Regions from separate parts of the Pseudacidovorax sp. DMC4 genome, predicted to be linked through region 2. Evidence: predicted binding sites of a transcription regulator. Region 2 holds the regulator's gene; each other region holds the start of a gene.
What was found. The regulator sigma-54, encoded in region 2, starts transcription at its own class of promoters, with help from an activator protein. The targets are predictions, from matches to a motif close to TGGCANGNAANCTGCTTT.
Positions count from the first base shown of each region.

Region 1: the regulator sigma-54 is predicted to act here: its motif matches at 5,010-5,027, upstream of atzF (allophanate hydrolase).
Region 3: the regulator sigma-54 is predicted to act here: its motif matches at 4,525-4,542, upstream of ACT54X_RS26370 (TorF family putative porin).
Region 4: the regulator sigma-54 is predicted to act here: its motif matches at 4,805-4,822, upstream of nifH (nitrogenase iron protein).

Region 1 covers NZ_JBQUYR010000013.1:92,488-99,964, forward strand. Annotated here, with positions in the region: gene mhpA (bifunctional 3-(3-hydroxy-phenyl)propionate/3-hydroxycinnamic acid hydroxylase MhpA) at 1-63, opposite strand, end outside; gene ACT54X_RS22145 (VOC family protein) at 56-613, opposite strand; gene ACT54X_RS22150 (Bug family tripartite tricarboxylate transporter substrate binding protein) at 758-1,747, shown strand; gene ACT54X_RS22155 (NAD(P)H-quinone oxidoreductase) at 1,762-2,784, shown strand; gene ACT54X_RS22160 (class I SAM-dependent methyltransferase) at 2,826-3,500, opposite strand; gene ACT54X_RS22165 (NAD(P)/FAD-dependent oxidoreductase) at 3,516-4,418, opposite strand; gene ACT54X_RS22170 (Rrf2 family transcriptional regulator) at 4,421-4,864, opposite strand; gene atzF (allophanate hydrolase) at 5,059-6,816, shown strand; gene ACT54X_RS22180 (ABC transporter substrate-binding protein) at 6,887-7,477, shown strand, end outside.
Region 2 covers NZ_JBQUYR010000006.1:265,413-272,889, reverse strand. Annotated here, with positions in the region: gene argS (arginine--tRNA ligase) at 1-1,143, shown strand, start outside; gene ACT54X_RS13440 (SPOR domain-containing protein) at 1,200-1,898, shown strand; gene ACT54X_RS13435 (thiol:disulfide interchange protein DsbA/DsbL) at 1,992-2,648, shown strand; gene lptA (lipopolysaccharide transport periplasmic protein LptA) at 2,821-3,492, shown strand; gene lptB (LPS export ABC transporter ATP-binding protein) at 3,489-4,265, shown strand; gene ACT54X_RS13420 (RNA polymerase factor sigma-54) at 4,348-5,940, shown strand; gene ACT54X_RS13415 (THUMP domain-containing class I SAM-dependent RNA methyltransferase) at 6,042-7,313, shown strand; gene ACT54X_RS13410 (PIN domain-containing protein) at 7,345-7,477, shown strand, end outside.
Region 3 covers NZ_JBQUYR010000018.1:130,014-137,490, forward strand. Annotated here, with positions in the region: gene glcE (glycolate oxidase subunit GlcE) at 1-446, opposite strand, end outside; gene ACT54X_RS26355 (SMP-30/gluconolactonase/LRE family protein) at 507-1,466, opposite strand; gene ACT54X_RS26360 (ammonium transporter) at 1,636-3,174, opposite strand; gene glnK (P-II family nitrogen regulator) at 3,211-3,549, opposite strand; gene ACT54X_RS26370 (TorF family putative porin) at 3,620-4,477, opposite strand; gene ACT54X_RS26375 (YifB family Mg chelatase-like AAA ATPase) at 4,685-6,223, shown strand; gene ACT54X_RS26380 (molybdopterin cofactor-binding domain-containing protein) at 6,235-7,477, opposite strand, start outside.
Region 4 covers NZ_JBQUYR010000014.1:100,728-108,204, reverse strand. Annotated here, with positions in the region: gene ACT54X_RS23165 (ArsC/Spx/MgsR family protein) at 25-459, opposite strand; gene ACT54X_RS23160 (ankyrin repeat domain-containing protein) at 481-1,311, opposite strand; gene ACT54X_RS23155 (nitroreductase family protein) at 1,308-2,933, opposite strand; gene ACT54X_RS23150 (ankyrin repeat domain-containing protein) at 2,956-3,486, opposite strand; gene ACT54X_RS23145 (hypothetical protein) at 3,504-4,112, opposite strand; gene ACT54X_RS23140 (group II truncated hemoglobin) at 4,109-4,573, opposite strand; gene nifH (nitrogenase iron protein) at 4,961-5,842, shown strand; gene nifD (nitrogenase molybdenum-iron protein alpha chain) at 5,919-7,376, shown strand; gene nifK (nitrogenase molybdenum-iron protein subunit beta) at 7,466-7,477, shown strand, end outside.

The sequences.
Region 1 (7,477 bases), on a different contig from region 2:
CGTGGCGCCCGTGGGGCCCAGCCCCACGATGGCCACGTCGTACACGGGCGCCGGCTCAGCCATGCTGGTCTTCCTGCATGCGGCGGGCGACGTCGGCCTGCCATTGCGCCCGGCTCATGAATTTGGGAAAGCGCTTCGCGATGGCCTCGGCCTGCGCCAGGATGGCCTCGTCGCTCTGGGCGAGGTCGATGGGCTCGCGCAGCGGCTGTTCGCAGTACCAGGGCGTGTCCATGAACAGCTCCAGCCGGTTGCCCTCCGGATCGCGGCAGTAGACCGAGACGGCATTGCCGTGCGTCACCGGCAGCATCTCGCTCGCGCCCTCGGCCAGCAGCCGGTCGTGGAAGGCGCGCAGCGTCGCCACGTCGGGCACGCGGAAGGACAGCTGGTTGACCACGTTGAAGGCCATGTCCGCCGGCCGGCCGGTGGCCAGCACCAGCTGATGGTGCTCGCTGGGGTCGCGGCTCAGGAAGACCAGCTGCACCGGGCCCAGGTCGCCCGCGTCGGTCTGGGTGAAGCGCAGGGCGCGCTTGTAGAAGCCGGCCATGCGGGCCAGGTCGGTGACGTACAGCCCGATGTGGCTGAACTGCAATTGCAACGGTTGGGGAGGGGTCAACTTTGTCTCCAGGCGAGAACGAAAGACCTTGTTGGTCCTTCGATGGATTGAATGGTATTGTCATTATCGTATTTTGACAATAAACAATGTGTTCGTATGATTCGGTCCCGTGCAATCGGCACGCGTTCGCAAACGGAGACATTCATGACCATCCTCAAGAGGCTCGCCGCCGGCGCGGCCGCCCTGCCGCTCGTCGCTGCCCTGGCCCTGGCGCCCACCGGTGCGGGCGCCCAACCCGACTACCCATCCAAGCCGGTGCGCATCATTGCCCCCTTCCCCGCGGGCAGCGGCCCCGACGCCAATGCCCGCGAGCTGGCCGCGGAGCTGACCAAGATCCTGGGCCAGTCCTTCTATGTGGAGAACCGTCCGGGTGCCTCCAACATCATTGGCACCGAGGTGGCGGCCAAGGCCGCCAACGACGGCTACTCGCTCTACATCGGCACCACCAGCTCGCTGTCGGTCGTGCCGCACCTCTACGGCAAGCTGCCCTTCAATGCCGAGCGCGACTTCGCGCCCATCAGCCTGCTGGGCGTGCTCAACACGGGGCTGATCGCCACGCCGTCGGTGCCGGCCAAGGACGCGCGCGAGCTGGTCGCCCAGCTCAAGGCCAAGCCCGATTCGGTCACCGTGGCCACGCAGGGCATCGGCAGCTATTCGCACCTGTCGGCCGTGTGGTTCAACAGCGTGGCGGGCGTGAAGTCGAACCTGGTGCCCTACAACAGCAACAGCCCCTACGCCGACCTGCTGGCAGGGCAGATCCAGCTGATGTTCGACGGCCTGCCTGCGGCGGCCACCAACGTGCAGGCCGGCAAGCTCAAGCTGCTGGCCATCACCGGCCGCGAGCGGCATCCGAGCTTTCCCAACGTGCCGACCTTCGCCGAGCAGGGCCTGCCCGACTACACGCCCATCGCCTGGCAGGGGCTGCTCGCGCCGGCCGGCACGGCGCCCGCCATCCTGGAGAAGCTGAGCGCCGCCATGGCCAAGGTCTGCCAGTCGCCTGAGCTGGCCAAGAAGTGGCGCGACTACGGCGGTGAGCTGCGCTGCAACACGCCCGCCGAATTCACCGCCTTCATCCAGGCCGATCGCGCCATGTGGGGCAAGGTGGTGCGCGCCGCGGGCGTGAAGCTGGATTGAAGGCGACGGACGCAATGCCCCCCGCCGGGCCCGACCTGCTCGCCGACGGCCTCGTCATCACCGCGCCCGGTGGCCCGGAAGTGCTGCGCTGGACGCCCGGCCTGGCCCTGCCTGCGCCGGGGCCCGACGAGGTGCTGATCGACGTGGCCTGGGCCGGCGTCAACCGGCACGACTGCAACCAGCGCCGCCGCGGTCCCACGCCCGCGCACAGCGACGTGCCCGGCCTGGAGGTCAGCGGTACCGTGCGCTGGGCCGGCGCCCGGGCCGGCCCGCTGCGCGTGGGCGACGCCGTGTGCGCCCTGGTGGATGGCGGTGGCTATGCCACGCGGGTGGTGGCGCCCGCCGCGCTCGCCTTCGCCGTGCCGGTAGGTCTGGGCCTGCGCGATGCCGCCGCGCTGCCCGAGGCGCTCTTCACCGTCTGGCACAACTTCTTCGGCGTCGCGGCGCTGGGGCCGGGCGAGACGGTGCTGATCCATGGCGGCACCAGCGGCGTCGGCAGCCTGGCCATGCAGTTGCTGGCCGCGTTGGGCCATCGGGTGGCGGTGACCTGCGGCAGCGACGCCAAGGTGGCCGAGGCGCGGACCCTGGGCGCTGCGGCCGCATTCAACTACCGGACGCAGGACTGGGTGCAGTCCGCGCTGGACTGGACCGGGGGCCGGGGCGTGGACGTGGTGCTGGACATGGCCGGTGCCACGCATGCCGCGCGCAATGTGCAGGTGCTCGCACGCCGCGGCCGGCTGGTGCATCTGTCGCCGGGCGAGGGCGCCGACTTCGTGGCGCCCCTGCGGCCCATCCTGGCCAAGGAACTGCGCATCACCGGCTCGCTGCTGCGCCCGCTGCCGCTGCCCGAGAAGGCCCTGATCGCCGAGCGCCTGCGCGCCGTGGCCCTGCCGCTGGTGGCCGCCGGCCGGGTGCGGCCCTGGGTGAGCGAGGTCTTCGATCTGCGCCAGGCGGCGCAGGCCCATGCGCGGCTCGAATCGGGGCAGGCCATGGGCAAGCTGGTGCTGGAGGCGCCGGGCATCTTGCGGCGCGCTTGACCGGCGCCCGTGGCCGGAGCCGCGGGTCGGCGCGCGGCGCTTCAGGTCCTGCGGGCTACCCAGCCCCTGAAGGTGAATGCGCCGTAAAACTGCTCGACGTCCTCGAAGCCGGCCGCGCGCAGCAATGCCGCATCCTCTTCTGGCGACAACACCGGCAGCCGCTGCTTGAACGCATTGATGCTGCCATGGGCCTGGGCGGTGGGCACGCCGGAGGCCACCGCAAATGCCGCGTTGCGCGCCAGCCATCGGCCAGCCGCGTGGTCCTCCCGGGCGAAGCTGTGATGTGCGACCACCAGGGGTGCCCCCGGCCGGAGCCGCGTGTGCATCTGCTTCAAGGTGCGCAGGCGTTCATCCGCGGTCAGAAAGTGCAACGTCAGCAGGCAGGCCGCGCCATCGAAGGGCCCCATTGGCGCGCTGTCGATGTAGCCCTCGTGCAAGCGCACATGGGGTGCGGAGGCGCCCAGGGTTGCGCGGGCGAGCGCGAGCATTTCGGGGGAAGGATCGACGCCGTCGAAGTGCCAGGCCGGCTGCAACTCGGCCAGGGCCTTCAGTTCCAGGCCGCCGCCCGCGCCCAGCACCAGCATGCGTGCGTCCGGAGGCGCATCCTCGGCCAGCAAGACAGCCGTCATGCGGTGCAGGTCGCGCAGTCCGGGCACGATCCTCGCGGTCCGTTCCGCGTAGCTCGACACAGCCGCGGGATCGGAGAACGGTGTCATCGCAGGTCCCTGCCTCTATGCCGGGGCCAGGGAATCGGGCCAGACCAGCGAGCGATGGACCTGGGCGCCGGCCATGGCGCCGTGGCCCACGGCCAGGGAAACCGAATGTGGCATGCGCGCCACGTCGCCGCAGGCGAACACGCCCGCCACCGAGGTCTTGTTCTCGGCATCCGTGCGCACCTGCAGGCCCATGGGTGTTTCTTCGAGCGCGCAGCCGATGGCCTCTGCCAAAGGACTCGACGGCGAGGTTCGTGACGCCGTGAACAGGCCTGCAAAGCGAAGCACGCGTCCGTCGGCCATCGCCACGTCGGCATGTCCTTCGATGCAGCGGATGGTGGCCTCCTCGATCGTCACGCCACGGCGCTGCAAGGCCGCGCGCGACGCCGGATCCAGTGCCATCGCACCGTTGACGAGCAGCGTCACGCGGCCCCACTCGGTGAGCAGTTCGGCCTGGTGGATCGACAGGGGGCCTGCAGCGATGATGCCGATGCCGCCCTGGTCGAGTTCGTAGCCATGGCAGTAGGGACAGTGGAAGACCGACCGGCCCCACCGCTCGGCAAGGCCTTCGACGTCAGGAAGCCGGTCGGACACGCCGGTGGCCAGCAGGATGCGCCGAGCGCGGTGCGCGCGACCGTCGGATGCCGTCACCGTGAACGCGTCCACGCATCCTGTGAGGGCTACGGCCCGGCCATCGAGCCATGTCAGCGTGGGGTAGGCGCCGAGCTGGCGGCGTGCCTCGGCGGCGATCTCCGCCGGGGGCGCGCCATCCTGACCAAGGAACCCGTGCGAGTGGCTGGCGAAGCGATTGCGCCGCTCGCCCGCGTCGACCACCAGCACGGTCTTGCGCGCCCGCACCAACTGAAGGGTCGCCGCCATTCCTGAATAGCTGCCGCCGATGACGATGACGTCGAATTCCATGATCAAGGCCTTTCCTGCCGAGCCGCTGCATGACGGCGCGCGAAGTCGGCCGCCAGATCGGCGAGAGTGATTTCCGAGAAGCGCTGCAGCAGCAACGCTTCGGCCTGGGCGAAGGTGTCTTCCAGCGCGGCATTCACCGCCTGCTCGACGAGGCAGGCCGGCGCTTCGTTGCGGTGTCCGATGGCGAAGGTGGCGGGCTCGCCCAGGGCTTCGTGCAACTGGCGCAGGGTGACGGTGCGCAGGTCGGCCTGGATGCGCCACCCGCCGGCGTGGCCGCGGTCCGAACTCACGATGCCGGCCTCTCGCAGGTAGGCCATGGTGCGTCGCACGACGACCGGGTTGGTGCCCAGGCACTGCGCCAGCGTTTCGGAGGTGACGGGGCCGTCGTACTCGGCCATGTGCAGCAGCGCATGCAGGACGGAAGAGAGGCGGCTGTCGCGTTTCATGTAACTAATGATGTTTCGTGATGACGTGCCTGTCAAGGCTGGCATGCGCCATTTGCGGTCCAGTGCCGCGCGATGCACCGGTGTCACAGCCTCGTCGATCTCACCATTGCCGGTGCCCGAATGCTCGTCCGGCGGGCGATCCAGGTGGCACGCTGCTTGCATCACATCATGTATCCAAGAATGGATGCCTGAACATGGTGCACGAAGCCTCTACCCCCGACGCCCTGACCCGCCCCTTCGCGGCCGCGGGTTCCGCCCAGGTGCCCGCGCCGCAGCCTGCCCCGGATGGCCGGCCCGAAGCGGCCTGGATCAGCCGCCCGGCCACGCCCATCGCCGGTGCGGCGGGCGGTCCGTTGGGCGGCCTGCGCTTTGCCGTCAAGGACAACATCGATGTCGCCGGCCTGCCCACCACGGCCGCGTGTCCGGCCTTTGCCTACGCACCCGACGCGCACGCCACCGTGGTGCAGCGCCTGCTCGATGCCGGTGCCTCGGTCGCCGGCAAGACCAACCTCGACCAGTTCGCCTGCGGCCTCAACGGCAGCCGCTCGCCCTACGGCGCGGTGCCCAACAGCTTCGATGCGCGCTACGTGTCGGGCGGCTCCAGCTCCGGCTCGGCTTATGCGGTGGCCACCGGGCAGGTGGACTTCTCCCTGGGCACCGACACCGCCGGCTCCGGCCGCGTGCCGGCGGGGCTCAACAACATCGTGGGCCTCAAGCCCAGCAAGGGCCTGATTAGCGCGAAGGGCGTGGTGCCGGCGGCGCAGAGCGTGGACTGTGTCTCCATCTTCGCGCCCACCGTGGCGCTGGCGGCCCGGGTGCTGGCCTGCGCCATGGGGCCGGATGCGGGCGATCCGTACTCGCGGCGCCTCGACCTGGTCCGCACGCCGCTGCCGCCGGCCTTCCGCTTCGGCGTGCCGCAGCCGCTGGAGTTCCACGGCGACGCCCTGGCCGCCGCCGCCTTCGAGCGGGCCGTCGCGCAGCTGCGCGAGCTGGGCGGCGAACCGGTGTCCGTGGACTACACGCCGCTGGCCCGCGCCGCCGGCCTGCTCTACGACAGCGCGCTGGTGGCCGAGCGCTATGCCGCCGTGCGGCCCTTCTTCGATGCGCACGAGGCCGAGGTGATCGAGCCGGTGCGCGGCATCCTGGCGCGTGGCCGCAGCTTCGACGCCGCCGACCTGGTCGATGCGCAGACCCAGCTGCATGCGCTCGGCCAGCAGGCCGCGGCCATGTGGGCCGGCATCGACCTGCTGCTGGTGCCCACCGCACCGACGCACTGCACGCTCGACGCCATGCGCGCCGAGCCGGTGCGACGCAACAGCGAGCTGGGCCACTACACCAACTTCGTCAACCTGCTGGACTACGCGGCGCTGTCCGTGCCTTCTAGCATCCGGCCCGACGGACTGCCCTTCGGCGTGACCTTCATCGGGCCCTGCGGCAGCGACTTCCGCCTGGCCGAGCTGGGCCAGCGCTTCCATCACGCCACGGGCCTGCCGATGGGCGCCACCGGCGGGCCGCTGCCGGCTGCCGAGTCCATGGTCTGGCCGCCGCTGGCCGAGGGCGAGGGCATGCCCATCGCCGTGGTCGGTGCCCACCTCACGGGCATGCCGCTCAACCACCAGCTCATCGCGCGCGGCGCCACGCTGGTCGAGACCACCACCACCGCGCCGCACTACCGCCTGTATGCGCTGCCTGGCACCACGCCGCCCAAGCCGGGCCTGCAGCGCGAGCCTGGCCGCGGCGTGCCCATCGCCCTGGAGGTCTGGAACGTGCCGCGCGCCGAGGTCGGCGCCTTCCTGGCGCAGATCCCGCCACCCCTGGGCCTGGGCAGCGTCGAGCTGGTCGATGGGCGCTGGGTGCACAGCTTCATCTGCGAGGCCCATGCGCTGCAGGGCGCCGAGGACGTCAGTGCGCATGGCGGCTGGCGTGCCTACATCGCCTCGCGCGGCGCCTGAACGCACTGCGCCCTCGCGCCCCGCCTTTCTCATTCCGCCCTTCCTTTCGTTCGTTCGCAGGAGTCTTCGCATGAGCCCAACGCCCTCCTTCCGTCCCTCCCGCCGCCATGTGCTGCAGGCCGGCGGTGCCGCCCTCGGCGCACTGGCCGCGCCCGCCATCGTGCGTGCGCAGGGCGGGCCCAAGCTGCGCATCGGCTACTGGCCGGTGGCCGCGGGCCTGCCCTTCTTCGCCGCGGTGGAGAAGGGCTACTTCAAGGAAGCGGGCCTCGACGTGGAGCCGCTCAAGTTCGCCGGCGCCCAGCAGGTGATGGAGGCCATGCTCTCCGGCCGTTCCGACGGCAGCGCCAACGGCACCGGCAGCGCCAATCTGGGCATCGGCGAGATCGCGCAGCCCGGCCTGTTCAAGATCTTCTGCACCAACCCCAGCAACGCCAAGTACGTGCTGGAGGAGTTCCTGGTGCCCAAGGACAGCCCCGTGAAGAGCGTCGCCGAACTCAAGGGCAAGCGCGTGGCCTCGGGCCCCGGCATCCAGAACGTGACGCTGGCCAAGACCATGCTGGAGCGCGCCGGCGCGGGCGTCATCAACGTCACCGAGCTGCCCATCGGCCAGCATGTGGCCGCCCTGGCCGCCGGCCAGATCGACGCCGTCTACACGCTGGAG
Region 2 (7,477 bases):
TTCAAGCCGGGCGACGACTGCTGGCCCACCGACCCTGACAACCCCGCCAGCAAGGCCTTCTACAACGGCGACTACATCCAGGACATCGCCGACGACTTCCTGGCGAAGAAGACCGTCCGCGCCGACGACCGCGAATTCACCGCCAACGGCGACGTCAACGACACCGAGAACATCCGCCAGTTCGCCGTCGCCTACCTGCGCAACGAGCAGGACAAGGACCTGCAGGCCTTCAAGCTGCGCTTCGACCAGTACTACCTGGAGTCCAGCCTGTACACCAGCGGCCGGGTCGAGGCGACGGTGAACAAGCTGATCGAGGCCGGCAAGACCTACGAGCAGGACGGCGCCCTGTGGCTGCGCTCCACCGACTACGGCGACGACAAGGACCGGGTCATGCGCAAGAAGGATGGCACATACACCTATTTCGTGCCCGACGTCGCCTATCACATCGCCAAGTGGGAGCGCGGCTTCCACAAGGTGGTCAACATCCAGGGCACCGACCACCACGGCACCATCGCCCGGGTGCGCGCCGGCCTGCAGGCGGCGGGTGTCGGCATTCCCGAGGGCTACCCCGACTACGTGCTGCACACCATGGTGCGCGTGGTGCGCGGCGGCCAGGAGGTCAAGATCAGCAAGCGCGCCGGCAGCTACGTCACGCTGCGCGACCTGATCGAATGGACCAGCACCGACGCCGTGCGCTTCTTCCTGCTCAGCCGCAAGCCCGACACCGAATACACCTTCGACGTCGACCTGGCCGTGGCTCAGAACAACGACAACCCGGTCTTCTACGTGCAGTACGCCCATGCGCGCATCTGCTCGGTGCTGGACAGGGAAGGCGTGGACGCCGCGGCGCTCAAGGGCACCGAACTGGCGCCGCTGGCCACCGAGGCCGCCCAGCCGCTGATGCTGCTGCTGGCCAAATACCCTGAGATGCTGGCCGCCGCCGCGCGCGACTTCGCGCCGCACGACGTCACCTTCTACCTGCGCGAACTGGCCGCGGCGTACCACAGCTATTACGACGCCGAGCGCATCCTGGTGGACGACGTGCCCACCAAGCGCGCCCGCCTGGCGCTGGTCGCCGCCTGCGCGCAGGTGCTGGCCAACGGCCTGTCGGTGCTGGGCGTCAGCGCGCCGCGCAAGATGTGAGAGCCCGCACAATCCCACCCCGGCGCGCCGGTGGCGCTGCAGCAGCAAGGCAATCCATGAGATCCAGACAACAGGGCAATTTCGCCATCGGCCTCATCGTCGGGCTCGTGCTCGGCCTGGGCGTGGCGCTCGGCGTGGCGGTGTACGTCACCAAGGTGCCGATCCCGTTCATGACCAAGACCCAGCCCCGCGCCGCCGAGCAGGACGAGGCCGAGGCCCGCAAGAACCGCGACTGGGACCCCAATTCGCCGCTGTATGGCAAGCAGCCGTCCAAGCCGCCGGCCACGCCGGGTGCGCCGGCCGGCGGCAATCCGCCCGTGACCACCGCCCCGCCGGTGCCGGCCATCGCCGCCCAGCCTGGCACCCCGCCCCAGGCCGCCACGCCGCCGACGGCCGTCACGCCGGCCATGCCGCGCGCGCCGCAGGCAGCCAATCCGCCGCCCTCGGCCGATCCGCTGGGCGACCTGGCCCGCGCGCGCGCCGGCCTGCCCGCCAGCGGCGGCGATGCGGCGTCCGACCCCTTCGTGTACTTCGTGCAGGCGGGTGCCTTCCGCACCAGCGACGACGCCGAGGCCCAGCGCGCCAAGCTCTCGCTGATGGGCGTGGAGGTGCGCGTCACCGAGCGTGAGCAGGCCGGCCGTCCCGTCTTCCGGGTGCGCGCGGGTCCGTACAGCAAGAAGGACGACGCTGACCGGCTGAAGGAACGACTGGACGGCGCCGGCTTCGACGCCGCCCTGGTGCGCGTCCAGCGCTGAGTGCCTTGCCCTGTTGCCGTCGGGCGCGGCAGATCGCCGGAACTCGCTGCCGCCCGACGTGCTCTGTGTCTGCATCCCTGTTGGAGAAATCGCTTGAAACGTCGTGACTTTTCGCTGGCCGCCGCGGCCGTGACGCTGGCCCCCCTGGCCCCCCTGGCGGCCCATGCCCAGACCCCCGCCTCCGCCTTCAAGGCCGGCAAGGACTACGTGACGCTGGGCAAGCCGGCCCCGGTCGATGCGCCGGCCGGCAAGGTCGAGGTGGCCGAGTTCTTCTCGTACAACTGCCCACACTGCGCTGCCTTCGAGCCCAAGCTCGAACCCTGGATCAAGAAGCTGCAGCCCTACGTGGCCTTCCGCCGCATCCCGGTGCCCTTCGTGGGCAACGACGTCGAGACCAAGCAGAAGCTCTACTACACGCTCGAGGCCATGGGCAAGGTCGACGAGTTCCAGATGAAGATCTTCCAGGCCATCCACGTCGACCGCCAACGCATCTTCGGCGACGCCGCCGTGATCGAGTGGGCCGGCAAGCAGCCTGGCCTGGACGCCAAGAAGTTCGAGGAAACCTTCAAGTCCTTCGGCGTCGCCGGCAAGGCCAAGCGTGCCAGCCAGATGACCGAGGCCTACCAGGTGGCCGGCGTGCCCGCCTTCGGGGTGGCCGGCCGCTACTATGTGGACGGCGACTTGGCCGGTTCGCTCGACCGCGCCCTGCAGATCGTGGAGGCCCTGGCGGCCGAATCGCGCAAGGGCTGAGCCGACGCCCCGCCCCAGCGCCCCGGCCCGCTTCGGCGGGCCTTTTCATTGCGGGTGTGCCGCGCGCCCTGCCGACGGTGCGCGCTACCGGAATGCAAGCGCGGGACATTCACCGCGGCCGCCGGTTTGAGACAAAGCCGGGCCTACAATCAAGAGCAAGTTCCGTGCCTTTATGACCCATCCCTCGCACTCCACGATCTCCCTTCCCTGGCGCCGCCTCGGCCGTGCCATGGTCCTCGTGGCCGCGCTGGGCCTGGCCGCCGCGGCCCAGGCCGAGAAGGCCGACCGCAACCAGCCGATGAACATCGAGGCCGACTCGCTGCGCTATGACGACCTGAAGCAGACCAGCATCTTCACGGGTCGGGTGGTGGTCACCAAGGGCACGCTGCTCATCCGCGGCACCCGCGTCGAGGTCCGGCAGGACCCGGAGGGCTACCAGTACGGCGTGGTCACCGCCGACCCGGGCCAGCGCGGCTACTTCAAGCAGCGCCGCGATGGCGGCAACGACGAGTGGATCGAGGGCGAGGGCGAGGTCATCGAGTACGACGGCCGCGCCGACACCGTCAAGTTCATCCGTCGCGCCGTCATGCGCCGGCTGACCGGCACCACCGTCACCGACGAGACCTCCGGCCCGCTGATCACCTACAACCAGACCAACGACACCTTCACCGTCAATGGCGCCCCGCCGCCGCCGGGCGGCACCCAGCAGCCGGGCGGCCGCGTGCGGGCCATCCTGTCGCCGCGCAGCACCGAGCCCACGCAGGTGCCGGCCCCCGGCCCGCGCACCGGCGCGCCGCTGCGCCAGAGCGGCTCGCTGTCGGGCCAGAACGGGGGCAGCCGGTGAGCGTCGCGGTGCCGGCGGGCGGCAGCCGGCTGCAGGCGCGTGGCCTGCAGAAGAGCTACGGCAGCCGCAAGGTGGTCAAGAACGTCTCGCTCGACGTGCAGAAGGGCGAGGTCGTCGGCCTGCTGGGCCCCAACGGCGCCGGCAAGACCACGTCCTTCTACATGATCGTCGGCCTGGTGCGGGCCGATGCTGGCCAGATCAGCATCGACGGCGAGGCCGTGGAGCACATGCCCATCCACCGCCGGGCGCGCATGGGCCTGTCGTACCTGCCGCAGGAGGCGTCGATCTTCCGCAAGCTGACGGTGCAGGAGAACGTGCGCGCCGTACTCGAACTGCAGGAAGAAGCCGATGCCCGCGGCCGCATGGCGCCCCTCTCGCGCGATCGCATCGAGCAGCGCCTGTCCGAGCTGCTGGCCGACCTGCGCGTCGACCACCTGCGCGACTCACCCGCCCTGGCCCTGTCGGGCGGCGAGCGGCGCCGGGTGGAGATCGCCCGTGCGCTGGCCACGCAGCCGCGCTTCATCCTGCTGGACGAGCCCTTCGCCGGCATCGACCCCATCGCCGTGATCGAGATCCAGCGGATCATCAGCTTCCTCAAGGAGCGCGGCATCGGCGTGCTGATTACCGACCACAACGTGCGCGAGACGCTGGGCATCTGCGACCACGCCTTCATCATCAGCGACGGCCAGGTGCTGGCGCAGGGCACGCCCTCCGAGATCGTCGACAACGCCGAGGTGCGCCGCGTGTACCTGGGCGAACACTTCCGGATGTAGCCAGGGTGCCTGTTTCCGCGTTCCGTCCTACCGGCATCTCTCCTGTGCTGCCCATGGTTGCGCAATCCGTGGGAGGCCGGCCATGAAGCAGGGCCTGTCGCTGCGCGTCTCGCAGCATCTGGCGCTCACGCCCCAGCTGCAGCAGTCGATCCGGCTGCTGCAGCTCTCGACGCTGGAGCTGAGCCAGGAGGTCGAGCAGATGCTCGACGACAACCCCTTCCTGGAGCGTCTGACCGAGGAGGCGCCGCGCGAGGAGTTCGGCCTGGAGGCGGCCGACGCCCCGGTGCCCCGCGACGAGCGCGAGGACGGCACCGACTACGCCGCGACGGCCAGCGCCAGCAGCACGTCGAGCAGCAGCAGCGACACCGCCGTGGCAGAGGCCGACGCGCCCGCCACCGAGAGCGTCGACGCCGAGCCCGACTGGGACGGCGACGGCACCGTGGAGTTCTCGCCCGACGACAGCGAATGGGGCGGCGACGCCCCGGCGCGCAACAACAGCAGCAGCCAGGACGACGACGAGCGCGCCGACGCCACCGAGCTGGCGCGCAGCCAGGAGTCGCTGCAGGCCCACCTGCACCGCCAGGCGCTGTCGCTGCGCCTCACGCCCGAGGACTCGGCCGCGCTGCGCTTCCTGATCGAATCGCTCAACGACGACGGCTACCTGGAGGATTCGCTCCCGGCCCTGGCCTCGGCCCTGGCCGGCGACGACAACGACGAGTTCGACGAGTTGATCCACCACTTCCAGGTGGCGCTGGGCCTGCTGCAGAGCCTGGACCCGCTGGGCGTGGGCGCGCGCGACCTGGGCGAATGCCTGGCCATCCAGCTGCGCGCCGGCGCCGACGCGGACGACAGCGACGAGGAAGACCAGGTCCGCAAGGTCGCCCTGGCCATCTGCAAGCAGCCCATGGACCTTCTGGCCAAGCGCGACTTCAAGCGCCTGGCCGTGCTCACCCGCAGCAACGAGGACCTGGTGCGCCAGGCGTCGCAACTGATCGCGCGGCTGGAGCCCAAGCCCGGGCGGCGCTTCGTCGATGTGGAGCGGCACGTGATCGTGCCCGACGTCATCGTCACCCGCAGCGGGCGCGGCAGCAACATCAAGTTCCGCGTGCAGCTCAACCCCGACGTGATGCCGCGGCTGCGCGTGCACGACATCTATGCCGGCGCGCTCAAGTCGCACAAGGGCGAGGGCAGCCAGGCCCTGAGCCAGCGGTTGCAGGAGGCGCGCTGGTTCATCAAGAACATCCAGCAGCGCTTCGACACCATCCTGCGCGTGTCCAACGCCATCGTGGAGCGGCAGAAGAACTTCTTCATCCACGGCGAGCTGGCCATGCGCCCGCTGGTGCTGCGCGAGATCGCCGACGAACTGGGCCTGCACGAGTCGACCATCAGCCGGGTGACCACTGCCAAGTACATGTCCACGCCCTTCGGCACGGTGGAGCTGAAGTATTTCTTCGGCTCGGCCCTGGGCACCGAGACGGGCGGCAATGCGTCCAGCACGGCCGTGCGGGCGCTGATCAAGCAGTTCGTGGGCTCGGAGAACGTCAAGAAGCCGCTGTCGGACAGCCAGATCTCGGACATGCTCAAGGAGCAGGGCATCGAATGCGCCCGCCGCACGGTGGCCAAGTACCGTGAGGCGCTGCGCATCGCGCCGGCCAACCTGCGCAAGGCGCTTTAAAGAGCCGCCGCGTTCCTGGCCCGTGCGCGGGCCGGGGCTTCCGATCGGCGTGCCGGCGAATCGCGGTGGCCGGCCACCTCATTTTTTCGGACGACGAAGCCGTGAACGAACTGATCCTTTTCCTGCCCTGCGCCGCCGGCGTGGAAGACCTCCTGGCCGCCGAGGTGCATGCCATCACCGGCCGCAGCGGCGACGACCTGCGGGTGCTGCGCGGCGGTGTGCGGGTGATGGGCGCCTGGCGCGACGTGCAGGCGCTCAACCTCAAGAGCCGGCTGGCGCAGCGGGTGCTGGTGCAGCTGGCGCACCGGCCCTATCGCAGCGAGGCCGACCTGTACGAAGCCGCCTCGGGCATCGCCTGGGAGATGTGGTTCCAGCCGCGCCAGACCTTCAAGGTCGAGCTCACGGCGCAGGGCAGCCCGCTCCAGAGCCTCAACTTCGCCACGCTCAAGATCAAGGACGCCATCGCCGACCGCTTCCGCGCCCGCGCCGGCGGCGTGCGGCCCAGCGTGGAGACGCGCTTTCCCGACGTGCGCGTCTTCGCCCACCTGACGGCCGAAGAGGTCACGCTCTACATCGACACCAGCGGCGAGCCGCTGTTCAAGCGCGGCTGGCGCGTGGACAAGGGCGACGCTCCGCTCAAGGAGACCCTGGCTGCGGCCATGCTGGCCGCCAGCGGCTGGTGGGATCCGGAGACCGGTGCCGTCTCCGACCAGCCGCTGTACGACCCCTGCTGCGGCAGCGGCACCATTCCCATCGAGGCCGCGCTCCTGGCCGCCGGCGTGCCGGCCGGTGCCTCGCGGCGCTTCGGCTTCGAGGCGCTGCTGCTGCACCGCGCCGAACTCTGGCGCGCGATGCGCGAGGAGGCGCTGGCTCCCGCCGACGCGCGCGCTGCGGGCTCGGTGCGGGTCTTTGGCAGCGACGTGTCGCACCGCATGGTCGACTTCGCGCAGCGCAATGCCGAGCGCGCCGGCGTGGCCGACCGGCTGCAACTGCGCGGCGGTGACGCGCTGCAGCGCATGCCCCCGGTCGAGGGCGGCGGCGTGATCCTGCTCAACCCGCCGTATGGCGAGCGCATCGCCGTGGGCGGCGTCGCCGGCGCCAACGCGGGGCGGCGCGGGCCGGGCGGGCGCGAGGTGGCGCAGACCGAATCGGGCGCCGACGGCGGCGATGACTTCTTCCCGCAACTGGCCACGCACTGGAAGCGCAATTTCGCGGGCTGGACGGCCTGGGTGCTCACGCCCGACATGAAGCTGCCGCAGCGCATGCGCCTGAAGGAGTCGCGCCGCGTGCCGATGTGGAACGGCCCCATCGAATGCCGGCTGCTGCGCTTCGACATGGTGGCGGGTTCGGCGCGCACGGCGCCAGCGGCATGACGCCGCGTCAGGGACGCGCGCGGTGAGCCGCATGGCGGCGGACATGGGCGGGCCGGTCTCGTCGGCTGCGGGCGGTGCCGAGGTGGATGCCGCTGCGCAACCCGAAGTGACCGCCGTGGTCATCGACACCAACATCGTGCTCGACCTCTTCGTCTTCGACGATG
Region 3 (7,477 bases), on a different contig from region 2:
ACGCGCGAGACGTCGTAGCCCGCCACGTTCTTCATCACCTGGCCGCCGAAGGTCAACAGTTCGCCACGGCCGTTGATCAGGCTGGCACCGAGCACGTAGTCGCGCACGGAGCCCACGCTGGCGCGGGCGGGGCCCGCCAGGCCGGCGGACACCATGCCGCCCACGGTGCCGCCCTCGCCGAAGTGCGGTGGCTCGAAGGGCAGGCACTGGCCGTGGGCCTGCAGCAGTGCCTCCAGCTCGGCCAGTGGCGTGCCGGCCTGCACGGTCACCACGAGTTCACTGGGCTCGTAGCTGGTGATGCCGGTCAGCGCGTCGAGCGCCAGCACTTCGCCATCGAGCGGCCCGCCGTGGAAATCCTTGGTGCCCGCGCCGCGCAGGCGCAAAGGACGCTTCTGGGCCGCCGCGGCGCGCACGCGCTCGGCGATCTGGGACTGGGCGGGGGTCATCCGCGGGATGGTACGTCAGGGTCTCTCTTGGACGTCTTGATTCGCACCAGCTCCGGCCTCTCAGTCCTCGAAGAAGGCGACGGGCCGGCCGGGTGCGTCCATGCGCCGCCAGAGCACCTGCCCGGCCATCGGCTGCCGTGCCAGCTCGTCGGCCGGGCGGCCCTTGCGGGCGGTGGTGACGAAGAGCGTGCGCAGGTCGTCGCCCCCGAAGCAGGGCATGGTGGGGCAGCGCGCGGGCACCGGCAGCACGTCGGTGGTGCGCCCCTGCGCGTCCAGCGCCTGCAACTGGCCGCCCTCGAACATGGCCACCCAGTAGCGGCCATCGGCGTCCATCGTCGCGCCGTCCGGACGGCCGTCGTAGGGCTGGTCCGAGCCGGGGGTCCAGCCGGCCGGCTTGGGATCGAACTGGCGGAACAGGCGCTCGCCCGCCAGCCCGTGCGGCTCGGCCTCCCAGTCGTACTGCCGCACGGCATGGGCATTGGTGTCGGCCCAGTACACACGCGACAGCTCGGGCACCAGCACCAGGCCGTTGGCGGTGATGGCCTCGCCGGCCATGCGCTGCACGCGGGGCGCGCCGCCGCCGCGGGCATCGATGCAGTAGAGCGCGGCGATCGGCCGGTCCTTGGGCTCCTGCAGCGTGCCGGCCCACAGGCGCCCCTGGGGGTCGCATTTGCCATCGTTGAAGCGCATGGTGGCCGTGTCATGGTCGAAGGCGGCGATGCACTGCAGCGCGCCGCCCCATTCGCGGGCCCGGTAGATGCCGTCGCGCAGCGCGATCACCAGGCCGCCGCGGCGGGCCGGCGCCATGCAGCCCGGCTCCTGCGGCAAGGCCCAGCGCTCGACGACAGCCTGGCCGCTGGCGATGTCGCCGCGGGTGCGCAGCGCCTGCCGCCCCGGGATGTCCAGCCAGTACAGCGCGCGTTCGTCCGGATGCCAGAAGGGCGATTCACCCAGGGCGCTATCGCTGCCCGGCAGAGCCGTCCAGCCCAGGGGATCGTTGGGGGGGATGAGGTCAGGCATGCCGGATTATTGGTGGCAGGGCACAGGGGCCTGCGGGGCCCGGTCCCAAAAAAAATGGCCCGCTCATGCCGAAGCACTTGCGGGCCGAACATCCAAAGGAGACTCTCGCTAAAACATTCTTTCGTCCGCCACGCCGCCCTCGGTGCGGCGAAGTGGCGGCGGTGGTCGATCAGCGGTTGTAGGCCGTCTCGCCGTGGGCGGTGATGTCGAGGCCTTCGCGCTCTTCCTCTTCGCTCACACGCAGACCCACGGTCAGGTCGGCGATCTTGTAGGCGATGAAGGAGACCACGGCCGACCAGACGATGGTCAGCAGCACGCCCTTGAGCTGGATCCAGACCTGGGCGCCAATGCCGTTGGAGCCGACGGTGGCCGTGACCCAGTCGGTCACCAGGCCGGGGCCGCCCAGCGCCTGGGTGTTGAACACGCCGGTCAGCAGGGCACCCACGATGCCGCCCACGCCGTGCACGCCGAACACGTCCAGCGAGTCGTCGGCGCCGAGCAGGCGCTTGAGGCCCGACACGCCCCACAGGCAGGCGAAGCCGGCGATGAAGCCCATGACGATGGCACCCATCAGGCCCACGTTGCCGGCGGCCGGGGTGATGGCCACCAGGCCGGCGACGGCGCCGGAGGCGGCGCCCAGCATCGAGGCCTTGCCCTTGTGCAGCGCTTCACCCAGCGACCAGGCCAGCACGGCGGCGGCGGTGGCGGAGAAGGTGTTGATGAAGGCGAGCACGGCGCTGTTGCCGGCTTCCAGGGCCGAGCCGGCGTTGAAGCCGAACCAGCCCACCCACAGCAGCGAGGCACCGACCATGGTCAGCGTCAGCGAGTGCGGCGTGAAGGCTTCCTTGCCGAAACCGATGCGCTTGCCGATCACGTAGGCACCCACCAGACCGGCGACGGCGGCGTTGATGTGCACCACGGTGCCGCCCGCGAAGTCGAGCGCGCCCCATTGCCAGATCAGGCCGGCCTTGGCGTTGGTGGCGTCCACCACGTCGGCGGCGGTGTAGGCGTCCGGACCCATCCAGAACCAGACCATGTGGGCCAGCGGGGTGTAGCTGAAGGTGAACCAGATCACCATGAACACCAGCACGCCGGAGAACTTGGCACGCTCGGCGAAGGCACCCACGATCAGGCAGCAGGTGATGCCGGCGAAGGTGGCCTGGAAGGCGGCGAACAGCAGCTCGGGGATGTAGACGCCCTTGCTGAAGGTCGCGCCGGGCGCGAAGGCGCCGGTGGCCGGGTCGAAGATGCCCTTCATGAACAGCCGGTCGAAGCCGCCGATGAAGGCGTTGCCCTCGGTGAAGGCCAGGCTGTAGCCATAGATGCACCACAGCACGACGATCAGCGAGAAGGTGACGAACACCTGCATCAGCACGCTGAGCATGTTCTTGCTGCGCACCAGGCCGCCGTAGAACAGGGCCAGGCCGGGGACGGTCATCAGGATCACGAGCAGCGTGGACACCAGCATCCAGGCCACGTCGCCCTTGTCGATCTTGGGAGCAGGTGCGGCAGCAGCGGCGGCATCGGCCGGTGCTGCAGCGGGTGCTGCGGCGGCGGGCGCGGCCGGAGCGGCGGCTGCAGGCGCAGCGGCGGCCGGCGCGGACGCCGCCGGGGCCTCGGTGCTGGCGGCGGGCGCCTGCGCGAAGCTGGACACGCCAGCCGTAAGGACGCTCAGGCCGAGCGCCAGGGATACAAGGAACTTCTTCATCTTGGTCTTTCTTGTGCCTTCTTCTGCTGCGTCGGTTTAGAGCGCCTCGCGGCCGGTCTCACCCGTGCGGATGCGGACGACCTGCTCCAGGTTGAACACGAAGATCTTGCCGTCGCCGATCTTGCCGGTGCGCGCAGCGCTTTCCACGGCCTCGATGACGCGGTCGACCAGCTCGTCGGCAACCGCCGCCTCGATCTTGACCTTGGGCAGGAAGTCGACGACGTATTCGGCACCGCGGTAGAGCTCGGTGTGGCCCTTCTGGCGGCCGAAGCCCTTCACCTCGGTCACGGTGATGCCCTGCACGCCGATGGCGGAAAGGGCCTCGCGCACCTCGTCGAGCTTGAAGGGTTTGATGATGGCTGTGATCAGCTTCACGATTTCTCTCCTCTGGGATGAACCGGGCGCGGCAGCCGCCGCGCCCACCTGTCGGCTGGCTGGCGCGACCTCAGAAGGTCTTGGTCAGCGTGGCGATGAAGCGTGCCTTGTTGGGCGACTCGCTGTAGGTGAAGGTGCCCAGGCCGATGGCGCTGTAGTCGTAGACGGCGGTGGTGGCCTGGTAGGCATCCTTCTTGTTGGCACCCACGATGGCGCCCGTCAGGCTCAGGCCGCCACCGAAGTCGTAGGTGGCACCCACGTTGTAGTCGACGTAGCTCTTGTAGGGCGTGTTGCGGCGGATGTCGCTGGACAGGTGCGTGTAGCCCACGGCGGCCTTGAGCGTCAGGTTGGGCAGCACGGCCTTGCTGTACGACACGTTCAGATAGCCGGTGCCGCGGCCCTTCCAGCCCGTGGTGCGGTTGCTGGCGAAGCCGAAGTAGTCCTTGGAGACGGTGCTGGAGTACTTGACGGTGAACGAGCCGATGGCGTCGTCGCTCCAGGTGGCGGCGCCGTACAGCTCGGTGGTGTTGCCGTTGCGGTTGCCCGGGTAGATGTAGGTCAGGGCACCGAAGTCGAGGTCGAAGGGGCCGGCCTTGAACTTGTAGCCGCCGTAGATGTCGCTCTCGATGGAATTGCCGGCGAGCCAGTTGACGCTGGAGTTCCAGTTGCCGACGTAGAAGCCGCTTTCGTGGGCGTAGTCAAAGCCGCCCTGGATGGCGGGCTTGAGGGCCTTGGTCTTGTAGTAGCCGTTGTTGCCGATGACGTCCTGGTCCTGGCCCCGGAACTTGTAGTTGGTGGTCAGCGAGATGTTGGCAGTGATGGGCGAGGCCTCGGGGGCAGCGGCGGGCGCCGTCTGGGCGCTGGCCGCACCGGCGGCAGCAGCCAGGCAGAAGGCAATCGTTGCCGTCTTGATCGTGGCCGGACGGATCTTCATCGGGTAACTCCTCGCAAGTGGTGTTCGTTGGAGTTCCCCTCAAAGCAGGGAGCGTGCCAAAAGACAGCCGCGTCCTACGCATGTGAAGTGCTCCACACCCCCACAAGAAAAATTCGCGAGCGCTTCATGCAGGGGCCGGGCTCCTGTTCAATGCATGAAACAGGATCGGTGCAACGCACCAAATCAGGGAGAAGATGAGCGATGAGCCTTTCTTTGGTGCAGACGCGCGCTTTGGTGGCGCTTGAATCGGCGCCAGTCACCGTCGAGGTGCATCTGGCCAATGGCCTGCCCAGCTTCACGCTGGTCGGATTGGCCGATGTGGAGGTCAAGGAGGCCCGCGAGCGGGTCCGCTCCGCCATCCAGAACTCGGGGCTGGCCTTTCCGCACGACCGCCGCATCACGGTGAACCTGGCGCCGGCCGACCTGCCGAAGGATTCCGGCCGCTTCGACCTGCCCATCGCACTGGGCATCCTCGCGGCGAGCGGGCAGATCGATGGGGCGCGACTCGCGGGCCACGAATTCGCGGGTGAGCTGTCGCTTTCGGGTGACCTGCGCCCCGTGCGCGGCGCCCTGGCCACCGCGCTGGCGGCCGAGGGCCCGTCGCCACGCCCCGTCCTGGTGCTGCCACTGGCCAGCGCGCGGGAGGCCGCGCTGGTCCCCGGCGCCGCGGTCTATGGCGCGGCGCACCTGCTCGATGTGGTGCGCCCCTTCCTGCCGCCCGACACGCTGGCGCAGGTGGAAGACGGCCCGGGCTGGGTGCGCATGGTTCCGCCAGAGCTGGCCGGTCATGCGCCCGACGGACCGGACCTGGCGGACGTGAAGGGCCAGGCCGCCGCCCGCCGCGCGCTGGAGATCGCGGCCGCCGGCGGCCACAGCCTGCTGATGGTCGGCCCACCCGGCGCCGGCAAGTCGATGCTGGCGCAGCGGCTGGCCGGCCTGCTGCCACCGATGGACGTGCAGGAGGCGCTGGAGAGCGCCGCCATCGCCAGCCTGGCCGGTCGCTTCGACCCGCAGCGCTTCATGCAGCGGGTGGTGGCCAGCCCGCATCACACGGCGAGTGCGGTGGCGCTGGTGGGCGGCGGCTCGCCACCGCGGCCGGGCGAGATCTCGCTGGCGCACCACGGCGTGCTCTTCCTGGACGAGCTGCCCGAATTCCCCCGCGCCGCCCTGGAGGCGCTGCGCGAGCCGCTGGAGACCGGCACCATCTCCATCGTTCGGGCCGCGCGGCGGGCGCAGTTCCCGGCGCGCTTCCAGCTGGTGGCGGCGATGAACCCCTGTCCCTGCGGCCATCTGGGCTCGCGCCTGCATGCCTGTCGCTGCTCGCCCGACCAGGTGGCGCGCTACCAGGCGCGCATCAGCGGCCCGCTGCTGGACCGCATCGACCTGCATGTGGACGTGCAGGCCATCGACCCGCGGGAGCTGCTGGGCGCCCCCGCCGGCGAGTCGAGCGCCGCCGTACGCGAACGCGTGGCCGCGGCGCGCGCCATCGCGCTGCAGCGCCAGGGCAGTGCCAACCAGGCCCTGGCCGGCCAGGCGCTTGATGCCCATGCCGGCGCCGATGCCGCCGCCCTCGCCTTCCTGCAGAAGGCGGCCACGCGCCTGGGCTGGAGCGCACGGGCCACGCACCGCGCCTTGCGGGTGGCCCGCACCATCGCCGACCTGGCAGGTGCCGAGACCATCGGCGCCCTGCACGTGGGCGAGGCGATGCAATACCGGCGCACGCTGAGCGCGGCGCCCTGATCCGGCCGGCGTCAGTGCCCGGCCGGCGCGCCATGCCCCGGCGCCGCCCGCACCCGCGCCACCTGCGCGGGCAGGTCGGCCCAGGCCGGCGCCTGCGGGGCGAAGCGGGCGCGCATGTAGCCCGCCAGCTCGGCGACCTGCGCATCGTCCAGCGCGTCGCGGAAGGCGGGCATGAAGCCGATGTCCCGCGTGGGCGGCGTGCGCACGCCGTCGAGGATGGTGCGGATCAGGTTGTCGGGCCGGGTGCTGGTGAGCTGGCTGTTGAGGGCCAGCGGCACGTTGGCGCCCAGCAGCGTGGGGCCGTCGCCGTCGTGGTGGCAGGCGGCGCAGGCCGACTCGAACATGCGCTGGGGCGCGCCCAGCAACGCACCCTGCCCGGCCACGGCACGCTGCACCGCCTGCGTGGCGATGGCCTGCGGATCGGCCGCGGGCGCCGGGTTGAAGCTGGCCAGGTAGGTGGCCATGGCACGCACGTCGGTGTCGGGCAGCTCCTGCAGCCCGTGGACGACCTCGGCCATGGGCCCGCCCGCGATGCCGTGCCGCGGCGAATGGCCGTGGCGCAGGTAGGCGTAGAGGCTGTCCGCATCCCAGGGCACGGCGTTGGTGGAGCGGGCCGTGAGGGCCGGCGCCTCCCAGCCGTCGATCAGCGCGCCGGACAGGAAGTCAGCGCCGGCTTTCTCCGCACCCAAGGTGTTGCGTGGGCTGTGGCAGGCGGCGCAGTGGCCCAGGCCGTTGACCAGGTAGGCGCCGCGGTTCCATTCGGCGCTCTGGCCGGCGACGGGCTGGTAGGGCGTGGGGTCGTGGAACAGGCCGTTCCAGCCGGCCATGAGCGGGCGCAGGTTGAAGGGGAAGCGCAGGTCGTTGGCCGGCATGAGGGCCGGACCGCCATCCTCGCGCGCGCCGGCCTTCACCGGCGGCAGGGACATGAAGTAGGCGTAGAGCGCCTGCAGGTCGTCGTCGCTGGTCTTGGCGAAGGCGGTGTACGGGAAGGCCGGGTACAGGTGGCGGCCGTCGCGCGAGATTCCCTCACGCATCGCGCGCTGGAAGGCGGTGAAGGACCAGCGGCCCAGGCCCGTCTCGGCATCGGGCGTGAGGTTGGTCGTGTGGATCGTGCCGAAGGGGGTGTGCATGGCCCGGCCACCGGCATTCGGCAGGCCGCCGTCGGCCGTGTGGCAGACGGCGCAGTCGCCGGCCGCGGCCAGTTGGCGGCCGCGTTCGATGGTCTGGGCGCTGTAGGCGGGTGCGCTGAAATTG
Region 4 (7,477 bases), on a different contig from region 2:
TCCAGATGGCAGAAGGAATGGATCTCAGGGCGACGGGGCAGGACAGCCCCCGGAGGCATGGGGCGCGGCGGCGCAGCCTTCCAGGGCCGCGGGCGCCGGGGCGTTGGGTCCCAGGCCCACCCAGTCGTGCACCTGCTGCGTGTCGAAGCCCACCATGCGGGTGTCGCCCCACTGCATCAGCGGGCGGCGGATGAGCAGCGGCTCGGCCAGCAGCAGAGCCAGGGCCGCGTCGGCGCCCAGCGCCTCGGGCACCACCTTGCCCGACTTGACGCGCGGTGCCGCACGGTTGAACCACTGGGCCACCGGCAGCGGCGCCAGGAAGTCCAGCAGCGTCCCGGCCGTCCAGGGCCAGGAGAGCAGGTCACGGGTCTCCAGCGTGTGGCGGGCGCCGCGCAGCAGGGCCTTCTGGCGCGCGTTGCCGCCGCAGCCGGGCTTCTCGTAGAAGACGATGTGGGCCATGACGTGCTCGTTCACCGCTTCTCAGGCCGCCAGCGCGGGTCGTGCGCGGCGTTCGACCTCGCGCAGCAGCTGCAGGCATTCGAGGTTGGCCGCCATGTCCAGGGCGGTGAAGTCGTCCTGCGTACGGGGGCGCCAGTCGGCGCCGAGGGCGAGCAGGGTGCGCAGCACCTGGGTCTTGCCGGCGGAGGAGGCATACATGAGGCAGGTGGCGCCGACCTTGTTGGCATGGTCCAGTGGCACGCCGGCCTGCACCAGCCGCTCGATCAACGCCGGCTCGCCATGCACGCAGGCCAGCCACAGGGCGTTGTTGCCGTCGGCATTGGTGGCGTCCAGCGCCACGCCATGGGCCAGCAGGGCCTGCACCGCATCCGCCTGGCCGCGCCAGGCGGCCAGCATCAGCGGCGTGTTGCCATGGGGGCCACGGGCCTCGGGGCCGGCGAGGCCCTGCTGCGCGAGCCAGGCGGCCAGGGCCGGCGCCACGGGGCGGGCGGATGTGGCCGGGGGTACGGCGTGCAGCTCGGCCGGGCGTGCGGCAGCCTGTGCGTGGGCGAGCCAGGCCGCGTGGCCGCCGATCAGGTCCACCACTTCGGTGAAGCCGAAGTCCGCGAACATCTGCGCCCAGGTCTGGCTGGCGCGGCCGTGGTAGCAGTAGATGAGCACGGGCCGGCGGCGGTCGGTGCGCAGCAGCAGGGCGTCCTGGTTGTCGCCGCTGAGGCGCAGCGCGCCGGGCAGGGCGTCCTGGGCATGGTGGACGGCGTCGCGGGCGTCCAGCACCAGCGCCTGGGGATGGCGCTCGCGCCAGGCGGGCAGTTCGGCGGCGGTGATGCGGCGGTAGGTGCGTTGTCCGGTCATGGCGGCGGGGAGGCAGGGCTTCGGTGGGGATAGGGCGGTTCGGTGCGGATGCGCTCGTCGTGCAGGGCCCGGCCGACGCTGAAGTGGTAGAGCACCTGCCACTGCGCTCCGGCGACGGGCTCGGCTGGCAGGCCGACGAGGGCATGCACCTCGTCGTCGAAATAGCAGCCGATGCCGGTGCCGGCCAGGCCGGCAGCCTCGGCTTCCAGGTACAGCACCTGGCCGGCCAGGCCGGCTTCTCGCAGCAGGGCGCGGTAGCGGGCGGGCTCGGTGCGCAAGGGGGCCAGGTCGGCCAGCAGGGCGATGACGAACACCGCGTGCGCGCCCAGGGCCTGGTGGCAGCTGAGGGTGCGCAGCGCGGCCGGCAGGCCGTCGTGCAGGGCCAGGCGCCACAGGGGCAGCGGTGCCGCGTCCACGCGCTGCCAGTCCAGGTGGGGCAGGGCGGCGTGCAGCGCGGGCGGCGCGTCATCGCCAGCGCCATCGGCGCCGCGTGGCAGAAGGTAGGCGCCGGGCGCGAGCCCGTCGACACGATGGGCAAAGAGCACGGCCTGCACGGCCGGCGGCTGCGCCACGGCGTCCCAGGGGAGCACGGCCGTGTCGCCATGGCGGGGCTGCAGGGCGCCCAGCAGGGGCCAGAGCCGCTGCGCCGGCAGCCGGGCCGTAGGGTCGAAGCGCTGCGCGCTGCGGCGACGGCGGATCAGCGATTCGGCGTCCGCCGGGGCCCTCTGCACTGCGGTCGGCGCAGGGACTGCCGCGTCTGGCGCGGCCTTGCCGGTCGGCGCAGGCGGTGCGGCCTGCGCGCGCGACGCGCGGGCGGCTTCGCCGATCACGGGCCAGCGGTACATGGGGTACGCGTCGAGCCGGTTGGCGCGGCCCTGCCAGTCGTCCAGGCCGTGCCAGTGCGCTTCCAGCGGCGCGCCGAAGTCCAGGGCCAGCAGCAGCTCGGGCTCTTCGAGCTCGGCGTCGCCGAAGTCCCCGGGCCGGTCCAGGCCCAGGCAGCGGGCGATGGCCTCGTGGCCGGGGCGCAGGTCGTGCAGGCGCCAGCCCAGCAGGGCGGCGGCGTAGCGCAGGGCGCCCAGCGCATGGCCGACATCGAGCTGGCAGTAGCGGAAGGCGCGCTCGCCGTACTTCCAGGCTTCGCGCCAGTGGATGGAGGACAGGCCCACCGCAAGGGCGGGGGCCGTGCCGGGCGCAGCGGCCAGGCTGGCGCGCTGCTCCAGCGCATGCAGCTCGGGGGTGTAGTGGTGCAGGCCGTCGGGCAGGCCCGCCACGCCGCGCGCCAGCAGGTAGCCCTCGGTGGGATGCAGGTTGCCGCTGGAGGGTGTGCAACGCACGGCCCAGCGGTCAGGGCCGGCCTGCTTCCAGGCCGACAGCGCCAGGCTCAGCTCGAAGAGCAGGCCCAGGCTCTCCAGCGTGGGAGCGGCGGGCGGGAGGGCGCCGGGCGCGAAGAGCGCGGCCCAGGGCGTTTGCCGCCGGGCGGCGGGCAGCGGCAGCGCCACCTGCGGGGCGCCGGCATAGCGGCGGAAGGGGTCGGGCTGCGCGTCCCAGTCCAGCGTCTCGGGGCCGGCCGCATAGCGCTGCGGCCGGTGCTTGGTGCGCGCGTGGTAGGCCAGGAGGGGCATGGGTGTCTCGCGCGCAGGGTCTTCAGGCGCTCAGCCGCCGCGCATGGCGCAGCAGCTCGCGCGCGCGGTCGGCCGCCATGTCCGCCGCGGCTCGGCCATCGGGCGCGCAGGGTACGGCGCTGGCGCCCATCCGGCGCAGCAGGGCCATCAGCTCGGCGCGGCCGCTGGCGGCGGCCTGCATCAGGCAGGTGAGGCCGTCGTCGTCCGCGTGGTCGATGTCGGCCCCGGCCTCCAGCAACTGCACGATGGTGGCGGGCCAGCCCTGCAGGCAGGCGTACCAGAGGGCGGTGCGGCCCTGGTCGTCCTCGGCATCCACCGGCACGCCGCGGCCCAGCAGGACGGCGGTGGCCGACGCGTCGCCCAGCCAGGCGGCGCGCATGAGGGCGGTCTCGCCGTCCTCGGCGCGCGCGAAGGGGCCTGGAAAGCCCTGCTGCGCAAGCCAGTTGGACAGCGCAGCGACGGAGGCAGACCCGGCCCGCCGCGGATGCAGGCGGGCGATGGGCGCCTCGTCCGCGAGGACGCAGGGCCCGTGGGCAGGAAGCGGGGCAGGCATGGCGGTGCCGTGCGGGTTCAGACCGGCCGGTTCTCGTTGGGGTTGCGCACCGGCCCCATCAGCGCCAGGCCCTCGGCGTAGGTGATGGTGTCGAAGGTGACGTCGAACTTCAGCGCGGCATCGGCCACGGCGTCGAGCTTGCCGGCGGTGTCCTTCTTCTTGAGGTCGCCCTTCTCCAGGTAGAGCAGTTCCAGCATCTCGTTGTAGACCGTGTTCTCCAGGATGGGCAGCACGTAGAACATGGCGCCCTTGTAGGGCACCTGGTACTTCTTCGACAGGTCGATGTTGTCGCAGAAGAGGAAGTACTTGCCGCCGGCGCTGAGCGTGTCGCCCAGCGTCTCGGCCACGTCCTTGAGCGACTCGAAGGACAGCAGCCAGCCGCAGAAGAAGGGCAGGTGCTTGTCGCCGGTGGTGGCCACGGCCATCACCTGGTCGCAGGTCAGCTCGGGCGGGCGGGCCTCGTCGGCCAGCTTGGCCGAGAAGCGCAGCGCCAGTTCGCCGCGGAAGCCGAAGCGGCCCAGCTTGTGGGTGGGCGCCTTGAGCACCGGGTTCAGCAGGCGGCCTTCGGCTTCGAGGCGCGCGAAGGCGGTGTCCTGGATCTCGGTCTGGGTGGCCGTGGCGGTCATGGGGCTTCCTTGAGGGTGGTGAGGGAAAGGGGGTGCTGGGGCGCGGTCCGGGTGTCGGTGTTGCGCATCCAGTCGGCGGTCTTGAAGAAGGCGGCCATCAGCTCGGCCTGCAGCGCGGCGTCGGCCCCCACGGCCTGCAGGGCGGCCTGCATGCAGGCCAGCCAGGCGTCGCGCTCCGCCGCGCCGATGGCGAAGCCGGCGTGCCGCATGCGCAGCCGCGGATGGCCGCGCCGGGCGGAATAGTCCTTGGGGCCGCCCAGCCATTCGCGCAGGTAGAGCACCAGCACCGCCTTCGTCGCGCTCAGGTCGGGCTCGTGCATGGCGCGGATTCGCTGCGCGCCGGGCGAGGTGTCCATGTGGCGGTAGAAGGCCTCCACCAGCCGCGCGATGGCTGCATCGCCGCCCAGGCGCTCGTAGTGCGTGTTGTGCGGCGACGGGGCCGTGGGAATGGACGGGGTCATGGTCTGCGTTCTGCAATCGGCGTACCAGCGCCCTGGCGCGCGACAAGGCAGCCAAATGCGACAGGCTGCTGGGCGGTGTGCGGCGCAACGCCGCCGTTTTCGCGACGCGCGATGCAGGGTTTGTCGCGAACCGTACAAGCCCCGCGTCGGCCGCCGACGCAGGGGGCGAATGGGCCTTTCTCCCTCTGGAGAGTGGACTTTCGGAGGGATTCCATGCCGGTCGAAGGGGCATGGCATGGAAGCTGCGAAGAGGGGGTGCGCGGACACAAGTCCGGCCGATGCGTGACCCCGACAAGAAGAGCTACAGCAGGACCACGACAGGCTGACATGGGCGCGGCTTTCTGCAACGCAACCTTTCAACCCTTCACTCTCACTGGAGTAATCGCAATGTCCAAACTTCGGCAAATCGCCTTCTACGGCAAGGGCGGCATCGGCAAGTCCACCACCTCCCAGAACACGCTGGCCGCGCTCACCGAGCTGGGCCAGAAGATCCTGATCGTCGGCTGCGATCCCAAGGCCGACTCCACCCGCCTGATCCTGCACGCCAAGGCCCAGGACACCATCCTCTCGCTGGCGGCGGAAGCCGGTTCGGTGGAGGACCTGGAGCTCGAGGACGTGATGAAGATCGGCTACAAGGACATCCGCTGCGTGGAGTCCGGTGGCCCGGAGCCGGGCGTCGGCTGCGCCGGCCGCGGCGTGATCACCTCGATCAACTTCCTCGAAGAGAACGGCGCCTATGACGGCGTGGACTACGTCTCCTACGACGTGCTCGGCGACGTGGTGTGCGGCGGCTTCGCCATGCCCATCCGCGAGAACAAGGCGCAGGAGATCTACATCGTCATGTCCGGCGAGATGATGGCCATGTACGCGGCCAACAACATCTCCAAGGGCATCCTGAAGTACGCCAACAGCGGCGGCGTCCGCCTGGGCGGCCTGGTGTGCAACGAGCGCCAGACCGACAAGGAACTGGAACTGGCCGAGTCGCTGGCCAAGATGCTGGGCAGCCGGCTCATCCACTTCGTGCCGCGCGACAACATCGTGCAGCACGCCGAGCTGCGCCGCATGACGGTGATCGAGTACGCACCCGAGTCCAAGCAGGCCGAGGAATACCGCCAGCTGGCCCGCAAGGTCCACAACAACGCCGGCAACGGCACCATCCCCACGCCCATCACCATGGACCAGCTGGAAGACCTGCTGATGGAGCACGGGATCATGAAGCAGATCGACGAGTCGCAGGTCGGCAAGGCCGCGGCCGAACTGGCCGCCTGATTCCAGGCGTGCAAGCCCGGGCCCCGCGCGGCGGGGCCCGGCGCCGCCCCCTTCCCATCCTTACGGAGCATCCCCCATGACCGCCACCGTTGAAGAGCGCAAGGCCGCGAACAAGGCCCTGATCGATGAAGTGCTGAAGGCCTATCCCGAGAAGATGGCCAAGCGGCGCGCCAAGCACCTGGGCACCTTCGAAGAAGGCAAGCCCGACTGCGGCGTGAAGTCCAACATCAAATCCCTGCCGGGCGTGATGACCATCCGCGGCTGCGCCTACGCCGGCTCCAAGGGCGTGGTCTGGGGCCCGATCAAGGACATGATCCACATCAGCCACGGCCCGGTGGGCTGCGGCCAGTACAGCTGGGCCGCGCGCCGCAACTACTACATCGGCGTCACCGGCGTGGACACCTTCGTCACGATGCAGTTCACCTCCGACTTCCAGGAGAAGGACATCGTCTTCGGCGGCGACAAGAAGCTCGACAAGATCATCGACGAGATCCAAGAGCTGTTCCCGCTGAACAAGGGCATCTCGATCCAGTCCGAATGCCCCATCGGCCTGATCGGCGACGACATCGAGGCCGTCAGCAAGAAGAAGAGCAAGGAGTACGAAGGCCACACCATCGTGCCCGTGCGCTGCGAAGGCTTCCGTGGCGTGAGCCAGTCGCTGGGCCACCACCTGGCCAACGACGCCATCCGCGACTGGGTGTTCGACAAGGCCGACCCCGACAAGCGGCCCGACTTCGTCTCCACGCCCTACGACGTGGCCATCATCGGTGACTACAACATCGGCGGCGATGCCTGGTCCAGCCGCATCCTGCTGGAAGAGATCGGCCTGCGCGTGATCGCCCAGTGGTCGGGCGACGGCACCATCGCCGAGCTGGAGAACACGCCCCGCGCCAAGCTCAACGTGCTGCACTGCTACCGCTCGATGAACTACATCAGCCGGCACATGGAAGAGAAGTACGGCATCCCATGGGTGGAGTACAACTTCTTCGGCCCCACGATGATCGAGAAGAGCCTGCGCGAGATCGCCAGCCACTTCGACGACACCATCAAGGCCAACGCCGAGAAGGTCATCGCCAAGTACCGTCCGCTGATGGATGCCGTCATCGCGCGCTACAAGCCGCGCCTGCAGGGCAAGAAGGTCATGCTGTACGTGGGCGGCCTGCGTCCGCGCCACGTGATCGGCGCCTACGAGGACCTGGGCATGGACGTGGTGGGCACCGGCTACGAGTTCGGCCACAACGACGACTACCAGCGCACCACGCACTACATCAAGGACAGCACGCTGATCTACGACGACGTGACCGGCTACGAGTTCGAGCACTTCGTCGACAAGATCAAGCCCGACCTGATCGGCTCCGGCATCAAGGAGAAGTACGTCTTCCAGAAGATGGGCGTGCCCTTCCGCCAGATGCACAGCTGGGACTACTCGGGCCCCTACCACGGCTATGACGGCTTCGCCATCTTCGCCCGCGACATGGACATGGCGATCAGCTCGCCGATCTGGGGCCTGACCAAGGCGCCCTGGAAGTCCTGATCCCCGCCTGCGCAACGCCGCGGCCCGCGCGCACCCCGTGCGCGGGCCGTCCGAGCCGCCCCACGACCTCTTTTCCATCGGAGCCCGCCATGCCCCAATCC